2 regions of the Amycolatopsis halotolerans genome follow, and region 1 is predicted to be linked to the other one. Evidence: riboswitches for the same ligand, from Rfam matches in the RefSeq annotation. Region 1 holds a riboswitch; the other holds the start of a gene.
The links. A riboswitch is a leader RNA that binds a small molecule or an ion and turns the genes downstream of it on or off. The one in region 1 is predicted to bind thiamine pyrophosphate.

Region 1 (4,825 bases):
ATCGCGTTGTACGCGCCGCGGATCTTGAACGCGCCGATCGGTTGCAGGCTCTCGGGTTTCACCCAGAACTCGCCGGGAACCCAGAGCTGGCGCAGCAGCGGAGTGTGCACCGCGGTGCCCTTCACCCGCTCGGCCGCGGTTTCGATGTCGGAGATCGTCACGAGGTGCATGCGGCGAGTATGTCAGGAAAGTGTGAGCTTTAGTCTATCCATTTTGGACAGTCAACGTGGCGTCCCTCACGCCTGGGCAACGAAGGGAGCGTCTCAAGCGACTTAACCGTTGAAGAAACAGGACACGGCCGGGAACGATCAGATCGGAATCATGAGCGAGGAGCAGAAGGAAACCGCGGAGGACAAGAAGAAACTCCGGACGACCTCGGTGCTCGCCGCGGCGCTGGCGGCGGTCACCGCCGCGTTGCTGGGTTCGACGCTGGGGGTCGCGGGAACAGTCATCGGCGCCGGGGTGGCCAGCGTGGTCAGCACGGTCGGCGGCGAGTTGTATCTGCGTTCCCTGCAGCGAACTCGTGATGCCGCGCGGAAGGCGATGGAGACGGCCGCACGACGCAGCCGGGCCGGGCTCGCTCCGGTGCGGGTGCCGGTTGAGGACGTCGCGTCGGCTGGCCCTGGCGATGCGCCAACGGTGTATCTCCCGGCCGATTTAGCGAACATGCCTACAGTTCGGTTGTCCGAACTGAAGCCGACTGAACCGGAGAAGTCCGACAGCCTGGGCGAGAAGCTGCGGAAGATGCGGTGGCCGTTGATCATCGCGTCGAGCGTCGCTGCGTTCGTTGTCGCGTTGATTGTTCTGGTCGGTCTGGACTTGACTACCAAGGGCAACGTGTCGACCGGGTTGATTCCTCGGCAGCCGGATACCAGCCAGCAGCGGGATGATCACCCGGACAACACGCCGAGTACCGCACCGCAGACGCCCCCGCCCGGCGAGTCGAAGCAGAACAATCCGACGTCCACTCCGACCACGACGCCGAGTGCTCCGCCGTCCTCGCAGCAGCCGACGCAGCAGACGCGCCCGCCGTCCACCTCCTCGAACCCGAGCACGAGTTCGCAGGCCCCCGCCACCAGCCAGACGCCGACCGCCCCCGCAGTCCCGTCAAACGGGGGCGAGTAGCTCCCCGCGGCGATCCGTGAGGGGAACCTTCACGGACTCTGAGTCCCTCAGGGTTCCCCTCACGGCCCTCTACGAAAGCCGCGCCTTCAGCCCTTCCGCGGCCGCCTTCGGATCCTCCGCCTCGGTAATCGCCCGAACGACCACCACCCGAGAAGCCCCGGCCTCCAGCACCTCCGGCAACCGAGCCTCGTCGATCCCGCCGATCGCGAACCAGGGCCGCTCCGTCCCGAGAGCCGAGGTGGATCGGACCAAGCCCAGCCCCGGCGCGAACCGGCCGGGTTTCGTCGGGGTGGGCCAGCACGGGCCGGTGCAGAAGTAGTCCACGCCGGTCTCCGCGGCGGCCGCGGCGGCCTGCTGCTCCGAATGGGTGGAACGGCCGATCACCACGTCGTCGCCAAGGACGCGGCGCGCCAGCGAGACCGGGATGTCGTCCTGTCCCAAGTGCAAGACGTCCGCGCCCACGGCCAGCGCCACGTCCGCCCGGTCATTCACCGACAGCAACGCCCCGTGCCGCGCACAAGCCTCCGCCAGCACCTCCAGCGCCGCGATCTCCTGCTTGGCCTCCAGCGGCGCACCGCCGGTCTTGTCCCGCAGCTGCACGATGTCAACGCCCCCGGCCAACGCAGCGTCAGCGAACTCCGCGAGGTCTCCACGAGAAGCGCGCGCGTCGGTGCACAAGTACAGCCGGGCGTCGGCGAGACGGGTGCGAATTTGGTCTCCGGTCAAGGCAGGCATGGCGGTGACGTTACCCGCGCGCTACGGTGTGGGAGTCCGCACGGGAGCCCGAGGCACGGGCTGAGAGGGAGCTGCCGCTCCGACCGTGGAACCTGATCCGGGTCATGCCGGCGCAGGGAGCGTGATTCCACTGTGAACACCAGCACCACAACCGTCACTGTCGTCGGCGGCGGCGTCATCGGGCTGTCCGCGGCCTGGCGCGCGGCCGCCCGTGGATGGCGCGTCACGGTCGTCGACCCGGATCCCGTGCACGGCGGCGCGTCCTGGCTGGCCGGCGGGATGCTCGCCCCGGTCACTGAGGCGTGGCCGGGCGAGGAAGCCGTGCTCAGCCTGGGGGAAGCGTCGCTGCGGCGCTGGCCCAGCTTCGCGCGGGAGCTCGCCGCCGAAGGGACCGATCCAGGGCTGGCCGAGCACGGCACGATCGTCGTCGGGTTCGACAGCGCCGACGCCGGGCACCTCGACATCCTCGCCGGGTACCTGCGTTCGCTCGGCCGCGACGTCGAGACGCTCACCGGGCGCGAGGCGAAGCGGCTCGCGCCGGGCCTCGGCGCGGTTCGCAGCGGCCTGCATGTGCCGGGCGATTTAGCCGTGGACAACCGGAAACTGCTTACAGCGCTGAGCGAAGCGGCTACGAAGCGTGGGGTCGAGTTCCGTCGTGAGCGGCTCGAGAGCCTCTCCGAAGTGTCCGGCCCGGTGATCCTTGCCGCCGGTGCTTGGACCGGGCAGGTGCATCCGTTGCTGGAGCACGCCGTACGCCCGCTGAAGGGCGAGATTCTGCGACTGCGTCCACGTCGGGGCTGTCTGCCGCCTCCGCCGTACACAGTGCGCGCGATGGTCGAGGGACGGCCGATCTATCTGGTACCGCGAGAAGACGGCGAACTGGTCCTTGGCGCGACGCAGTACGAAGCGGGTTTCGACCAAGCTGTCACCGCGCGCGGCGTACGCGAGCTGCTGGAGAACGCGGAGCGGATTCTGCCCGGCATCACGGAGTACGAGCTGGTGGAAGTCGCAGCCGGACTGCGTGCCGCGAGCCGCGACGCTTTGCCGTACATCGGCGAAGTGAGCGAAGGCGTGTACGCGGCGACAGGGCATCACCGCAACGGTTTGCTGATGGCACCCGCGACGGCGGACGCCGTGGTCGCGTGGCTTGCTGGCGAAGCCCCGTCGCCGGAGGTCGCCGCGGCGACGCCCGCCCGGCTGGTCGAGAAGGAGCGAGTCTGATGGAGATCAAGGTCAACGGCGAATGGCGGGAATTCCCCGACGACAGCACCGTTTCCGCGGTCCTCGACGCGCTGGGAGCGGAACGCCGGGGCGTGGCCGTCGCGGTCAACGGCGAGGTCGTGCGGCGTGGCGAATGGGAAGAAGCGGTCGTGCCGAAGGGCGCGCAGCTCGAAGTGCTGACCGCGGTTCAAGGAGGTTGAGCATGGACGACCTGATCATCGGCGAACACAAGCTGTCGTCGCGATTGATCATCGGCACCGGTGGCGCGGCGAATCTCGAGGTGCTGGAACGAGCGCTGGTCGCGTCGGGCACCCAGCTCACCACGGTGGCGATGCGCCGCGCCGACGCCGAGGGCGGCTCCGGCGTACTGGAGTTGCTGCGGCGCTTGGACATCGAGCTGCTGCCCAACACCGCGGGCTGCCGGACGGCGGCCGAAGCCGTGCTCACCGCCCAGCTGGCCCGCGAGGCGCTGGAAACGAACCTGATCAAACTCGAGGTGCACGCCGACGACCGGACGCTGCTGCCCGATCCACTGGAAACCCTCGAAGCCGCCGAACGCCTGGTGGCGGACGGATTCACGGTCTTCGCGTACACCAACGACGACCCGGTCCTCGCCCTCCGTCTGGAGGAGGCGGGCTGCTCCGCGGTGATGCCGCTCGGCGCCCCGATCGGCACCGGGCTGGGCATCCGGAACCCGCACAACATCGAACTGATCGTCTCGCGCGCGTCGGTGCCGATCGTGCTGGACGCGGGGATCGGTACCGCGTCGGACGCGACGCTGGCGATGGAGCTCGGCTGCTCGGCAGTGCTTCTGTCAACGGCGGTGACCCGGGCGGCGGATCCGGAACGGATGGCGTTGGCGATGCGGAGTGCGGTGGAGGCCGGGTATTTGGCGCGCGGCGCGGGCCGGGTGCCGCAGCGGTTTTGGGCGCAGGCGTCCAGTCCGCCTCGCTGACCTACACCTCGACGACGATTTTGCCGCGCACACCGCCGTTTTCCAGCGTGCGGTGTGCCTCGGCGATGTCCGCCAACGGAAACACCCGGTCCACCAACGGTCGCACCAACCCGGCATTCACCCACCGGCTCAGATCAGCGAGCAGATCCGCCTTGGGGTTCCCGCTGAAACCGCGCACCCACCGGTTCGGGCGCAGCGAGTTCGCCGCCACGTAACCCAGTGTGCGGACCGGACGGTCGAGGTCGAACGCGATCGCGACCATCCGTCCGCGCGGGGTCAGCAGCCGCCGGAACGCGTCGAGGTCGCGGCCGACGGTGTCGAGAATGACGTCGAACCTTCCCAGGTTACCAGGATCGCGGTAATCGAGCGCGACATCCGCCCCGAGTTCCCTTGCCAGTTCTAGGTTCTTGGCGCTCGTCAGCCCGGTCACGTGTGCGCCCATGGCTTTGCCGAGCTGCGTCGCCACAAAACCGACTCCGCCCGTCGCGCCGCGGATCAGCAGGCGTTCGCCCGGCTTCAGATGGGCTTTGTCGCGCAGCGCGGTAATCGCGGTGACACCCACCGCCAGCGACGCGGCTTGCGCGGGATCCAGCCCGGCAGGCACGTGGTCCAGCCGATCGGCGGCCATCACGTAGTACTCGGCGGCGGTGCCCATCCGCCGCCCGCCGCCCCAGACGAGGTCGCCGACGGCGAACCGGCTCGTTCCGGGTTCCGCCACCTCGCCGACCAGGTCCACGCCGATCCGCTTGGGGAAACGCTTGCCGCTGAACGGAAGCAGCTTCCCGGACC
Region 2 (4,825 bases), on a different contig from region 1:
CCGCCAGGTCGATGGCCAGCTGCTCGCGGAGTCCAGCGTCCAATCCGGACAGTGGCTCGTCCAGCAGCAGCAAACGCGGTTCCGGAGCCAGCGCGCGAGCCAACGCGACGCGCTGCGCCTGTCCGCCGGACAGCTCAGTCACCCGTCGCCGTTCGTAGCCTTCCAGGCCGACCAGCTTGAGCAGTTCCTCGACGCGCGCCGCGTGCCGTTCTCGAGGCACGCCGTGCATCCGCAGGCCAAACGCGATGTTCGCGGCGACGTCGCGATGCGGAAACAGCTGTCCGTCCTGGAACACCAGACCGAATTCGCGCTTGTGCACCGGCACCGCGGCGAGATCAGTGCCGTCCCAGGACACCGAACCGGACGACACCGGCTCCAGCCCGGTGATCGCGCGCAGCAACGTCGACTTGCCTGAACCGGACGGGCCCAGCAACGCGAGCACCTCGCCGTCGGCGATGTCCAGCCGCGCGTCGCGGACCGCGGCGAAAGATCCATAGTGGACAGTCAAATCCCGTACCGTGAGCGCCATCAGAACTCCCCGACCGTGCTGCGGCCGCGGACCGAACCGAACCGGTCGATCAGCGCCACCGCCGCCACAGTCACCACCATGAGCAGGGCGCACGCGGCGTACGCCATTTGGTTGTTCAGCTCCCCCGGCCTGCTGATCAGCGTCGCGACGGCGACCGGGAGCGTCGGCGCGTCCGGCCGCGCGAGGAAACTGGTCGCGCCGAACTCTCCGAGCGCGACGACGTACCCGAAGCCCGCCGCGGCCACCACCGACCGCGCGACCAGCGGAAAGTCGATCTCCCGCCACACCCGCGCCGGGCTCGCGCCGAGCGTCGCGGCGGCCTGGCGCAGCCGGACATCCACAGCGCGCAGCACCGGCAGGATCATCCGCACCACCAGCGGCATGATCACCAGCGCTTGAGCGAACGGCACGAGCAGCGGCGACGTGCGGAGGTCGCCGGGCAACGCATCGAGCGTCACGAGATAGCCGAAGCCGACGGTCACCGCTGAGACGCCCAGCGGCAGCATCAACGCGACGTCCATGGTTTCGCCCATCCCGCGCGCGAGCCCTCCCGGCGAACGGCGGAGCGCCACCAGCACCACACTCGCGACCAGACCGACAGCCATCGCCAGCAGCGTCGCATCAGTGGCCGCGGCGAGCGAGTTCTGCGCCGCGATCCAGCCGGAGACCTGCAGCGCGTCGTTCTGCCCCACCGTGTTCAGTGCCCGATATCCGGCGAGGCTCCATCCGTCCGAAGTGGACACCGACTCCAGGAGCAGCGAGACGATCGGCGTCAGCAACAGGCCGAGCACCACGACCGCGGCGCTGACCGTCCACCACTCTGCTCCGCGCGGCCGACGCGCGGTGACCTGCGCGGACCGCAGCTTCACCGCGTTCTCTCGCTTCCGACGCGCCATCGCCCCCAGCACCAGCGCAGCGACCACGGCCGCGAACTGGATCAACGACAACGCAGCCGCACCGGAGAGGTCGAGCAGGTCGACTGTCCGGAGATAAATCTCGGTCTCGAGCGTCCGGTAGCTACCGCCGCCGAGAATCAGCACCACGCCGAAACTGGTAGCGCAGAACAGAAACACCACCGCGGCGGCGGACGCGACCGCCGGGCCGAGCGCAGGCAAAGTCACCGACCGGAACGCCCGCCACGGCGACGCACCGAGCGCCCGCGCCGCCTCGGTCGCTCGCGGATCGAGATGCGCCCACAGCCCGGCGACCGTGCGCGCGACGACGGCGACGTTGAAGAACGCGTTGGCCAGCACGAGCGGAAGCACGCCACCGTCCGGCCAGATCGCCCGGAAAGCCAGACCGACGACAACCGTCGGCAGCACGAACGGAACCAGCACGATCGTCCGCGCCAATCCGACGCCCGGCAGCCGGACCCTCGCCAGCAGGTACGCCACCGGCAGCCCGGCGAGCACCGCGACCACCGTCGACGCGGCCGCGCTGGCCAACGTGAACCCGGCGAGCCGCCACGTCTGCGGGTCGCCGAGCACGGTGTCGACGCCGCCCGCGGAGAACCCCCGGCCGACGATCGCGACGACCGGCCAGGCGAAGAACACCACCAGGAACGCGACCGGCAGCAAGCCGAGCAGCGTGAGCCCGATGGTGCGCGCGGGGATCACGCGCCCATGAGCGAGCGCCATTCCCCGATCCACTTCTCCCGGCCAGCCTGCACCTTGTCCGCGGGCATGGTGGCCGGCGTCTGCGGCTGTGGCGCCGCGGTGGCCCAGCCCGCGGGCAGTTCGACGCCCTGGCGCGCCGGGTAGACGTACATGTTGGCCGCGACCGTCGTCTGGAACTGCTGCGACAGCAGGAAGTCGACGACCTTCTGGGCCTGCGGGACCTGCTTGCCGTTGGTGAGCACGCCCGCGTACTCGACCTGGCGGAAGCAGGTGTCGAGCAGGGCCTTGGTGCGCGGCTTGCCGTCCTCGCCGACCTCGGCGGCCGGCGACGAGGCGTAGGACACGACGATCGGCCGCGGGCCCTTGCCCGAGGAGCCGGAGAAGTCCTTGGTGTAGGCCTCCTCCCAGCCGCTGACGGTCTTGAGGCCGTTGTCCTTCAGCTTCTGCCAGTAGCCCTGCCAGCCGTTCTCGCCGTACTTCGCGACCGTGCCGAGCAGGAAAGCCAGCCCCGGCGACGCGGTAGCCGGGCTTTCCGCGACGGTCAGGTCCTTGTACTTGGGGTCGGCGAGGTCGTCGTAGGTCTTCGGCTCCGGGAGGCCCTTGCTCGCGAAGTAGGCCGGGTCGATGTTGACGCAGACGTCGCCGAGGTCGACCGCCGCCAGCCGGTGCTGCGGGTCGACGGAGTAGCGCTGCGGGCCGCGGTCGGCCTCCGGGCTGGTGTAGGGCTGGAAGACGCCCTCGCTGAGCGCGCGCGAGGCGAAGGTGTTGTCGACGCCGTACGCGACGTCGCCGATCGGGCTGCCCTTGGTGAGCACGAGCTTGTTCGTGAGCGCGCCGGCGTCGCCGGACTTGAGGATCTTGAGCTTGATCCCGGACTGGCGCTGGAAGGCGTCGAGCACGTCCTGCGGGGCGGCGAACGAATCGTGCGTGACCAGCGTGACGGTCGGAGTCTGCTGGTCAGAGCTCGCGGACGACCCGCCGGAGTCGCCGCTGGAGAGCGAGCAGGCGCTGGCGAGCACCGAGACCCCTGCGAGACAGGCCACCGTGCGGACGGTCCGCGACATCATTCTTCCCCTCCTGCACTGCGCCGGATGAGGGAGAGCGATACGGCCTCCCTACGCCGGCATGATCCGGATCCAGGTGCGAACGGTCGCGGGTGCGAGGCCCGCCTCTCAGCCCGGCGTACCGGACTCCCGTGGCAATGCCGCAGCGTAGCCGACACCATGGAGTGATGACTCAGCTATTGAACGACTCGGCGGTGGACCAGGCCCTCGGCACCGTTCCGGAGTGGCGGCGCGAGGACGACACCATCGTGCGGACAGTCGAACTTTCGTCCTTCCCGGCGGCGATCGAGGTGGTGGACCGGGTGGCCGTGCTCGCCGAGGAGGCCGACCACCATCCCGACATCGACATCCGCTGGCGCACGCTGACCTTCCGCCTCAGCACCCACTATCTAGGCGGCCTGACCGAACGCGATTTCGCACTCGCCAGGCGGATCGACGAGGTGCTGGCAGCCCGCTGACCAGGTGTGACGTCCGCAACCCTGGCATAACGACCGGCCCCCTCGCGCGTCTCCCGGACAGACGCGACGGAAGGAGCCGGGATGGTCCAGGCACTCGTGGTAGGGATGGGTTCGTTCGGCCTGATGGTGGCCGCCGCGGGCGGGGTGCTGTGGCACACCGCGCGCAACCGGCGTGACCTTGATCACAAGCGGTAACAGTGAGCTAGATCAAGGCGCTATCCCAGCGGAATCATCGGCACTCGCCCCGCTAGGACTCGCCATGAACAGCACATCCGCCCAGCTCACCGCCGCACAGCGCACGTGGGTCGCGGTGTTTTCGACCGCTGTCGTCCTGTTGTCGATGATTGTGCTCGGCCTGCTCGGCTGAGCGTCAGCCGGTTTTCTCGGCGAGTATCCAGACCTGCTTGAGCGGCAGGTCCAGGCGAATGCTCTCCGGCAGCCGCTCGTAGCAGGCGAACAGCTTGTCGAGAAGGACCTCCGCGTTCCGGAGCCGGATGGTGGACCGCTGGGCCGATAGGTATCCGGCACCCGCGACGGTGTCGGTCCCTTACTCGCCGCCCTCGGGCGCGTCAGTACTCGAACCTTCGGCACCGGATTAACGACATCCCCGTCATCGACGGTTCTTGGGCGGCTCCTTCGCCCCGACGATGACATCTTGACCGAGGTATTCCTTGATCAGGTGCTTCAGCTCTGGGCCTTCGATCAGCCGAAGGCGTTCGTTCCGTTGCGCGAAATCATGACCCGCCTTGCCGTAGTACGAGGTGGTGACCATGATGCCCGTCCCCGCCTTCTTGTCCTCCATCGTGCCCCAGAGAGCCCTCACGGCCTCGACAGGAACGCTCTTGACATAGCGTTTGGCCTGGATGACCGCCAGACCACCCATGACCGGGTCTGGATTCACCGCGATGGCGTCGAGGCCGTCATCGCGCGATGCTTGGGTCACCCAGGACTTCATGCCCATCGCTTCGAACAGTTCACGGACGAGGTGCTCGAACTCGTTCGGCGTCTGCTCAACCAGAACTGTGCGGGAATCCAAGCCCGCCGCTACGGAGTGGGCGTCGACGAGGCGAAACCGCGTCAAGTCGGGATCGAAAATCGGCTTCACAGGTTCGACGTCATACGGGTGAGGTGACATCAGAGCATTCAGGTGACGGAGGC

Region 2: linked by a shared signal. The riboswitch ahead of ACFORO_RS37375 (thiamine ABC transporter substrate-binding protein) and the one ahead of thiO (glycine oxidase ThiO) in region 1 are both predicted to bind thiamine pyrophosphate.

What each region holds. Positions count from the first base shown of each region.
Region 1 is NZ_JBHRWI010000020.1:550,754-555,578, forward strand. Features, by position in the region: gene ACFORO_RS17690 (threonine ammonia-lyase) at 1-170, opposite strand, end outside; gene ACFORO_RS17695 (hypothetical protein) at 322-1,125, shown strand; gene thiE (thiamine phosphate synthase) at 1,195-1,860, opposite strand; TPP riboswitch at 1,891-1,996, shown strand; gene thiO (glycine oxidase ThiO) at 1,993-3,081, shown strand; gene thiS (sulfur carrier protein ThiS) at 3,081-3,281, shown strand; gene thiG (thiazole synthase) at 3,284-4,036, shown strand; gene ACFORO_RS17720 (NAD(P)-dependent alcohol dehydrogenase) at 4,038-4,825, opposite strand, start outside.
Region 2 is NZ_JBHRWI010000056.1:72,121-76,945, forward strand. Features, by position in the region: gene ACFORO_RS37365 (ABC transporter ATP-binding protein) at 1-529, opposite strand, end outside; gene ACFORO_RS37370 (ABC transporter permease) at 529-2,166, opposite strand; gene ACFORO_RS37375 (thiamine ABC transporter substrate-binding protein) at 2,142-3,209, opposite strand; TPP riboswitch at 3,241-3,352, opposite strand; gene ACFORO_RS37380 (4a-hydroxytetrahydrobiopterin dehydratase) at 3,377-3,667, shown strand; gene ACFORO_RS37385 (restriction endonuclease) at 4,278-4,825, opposite strand, start outside.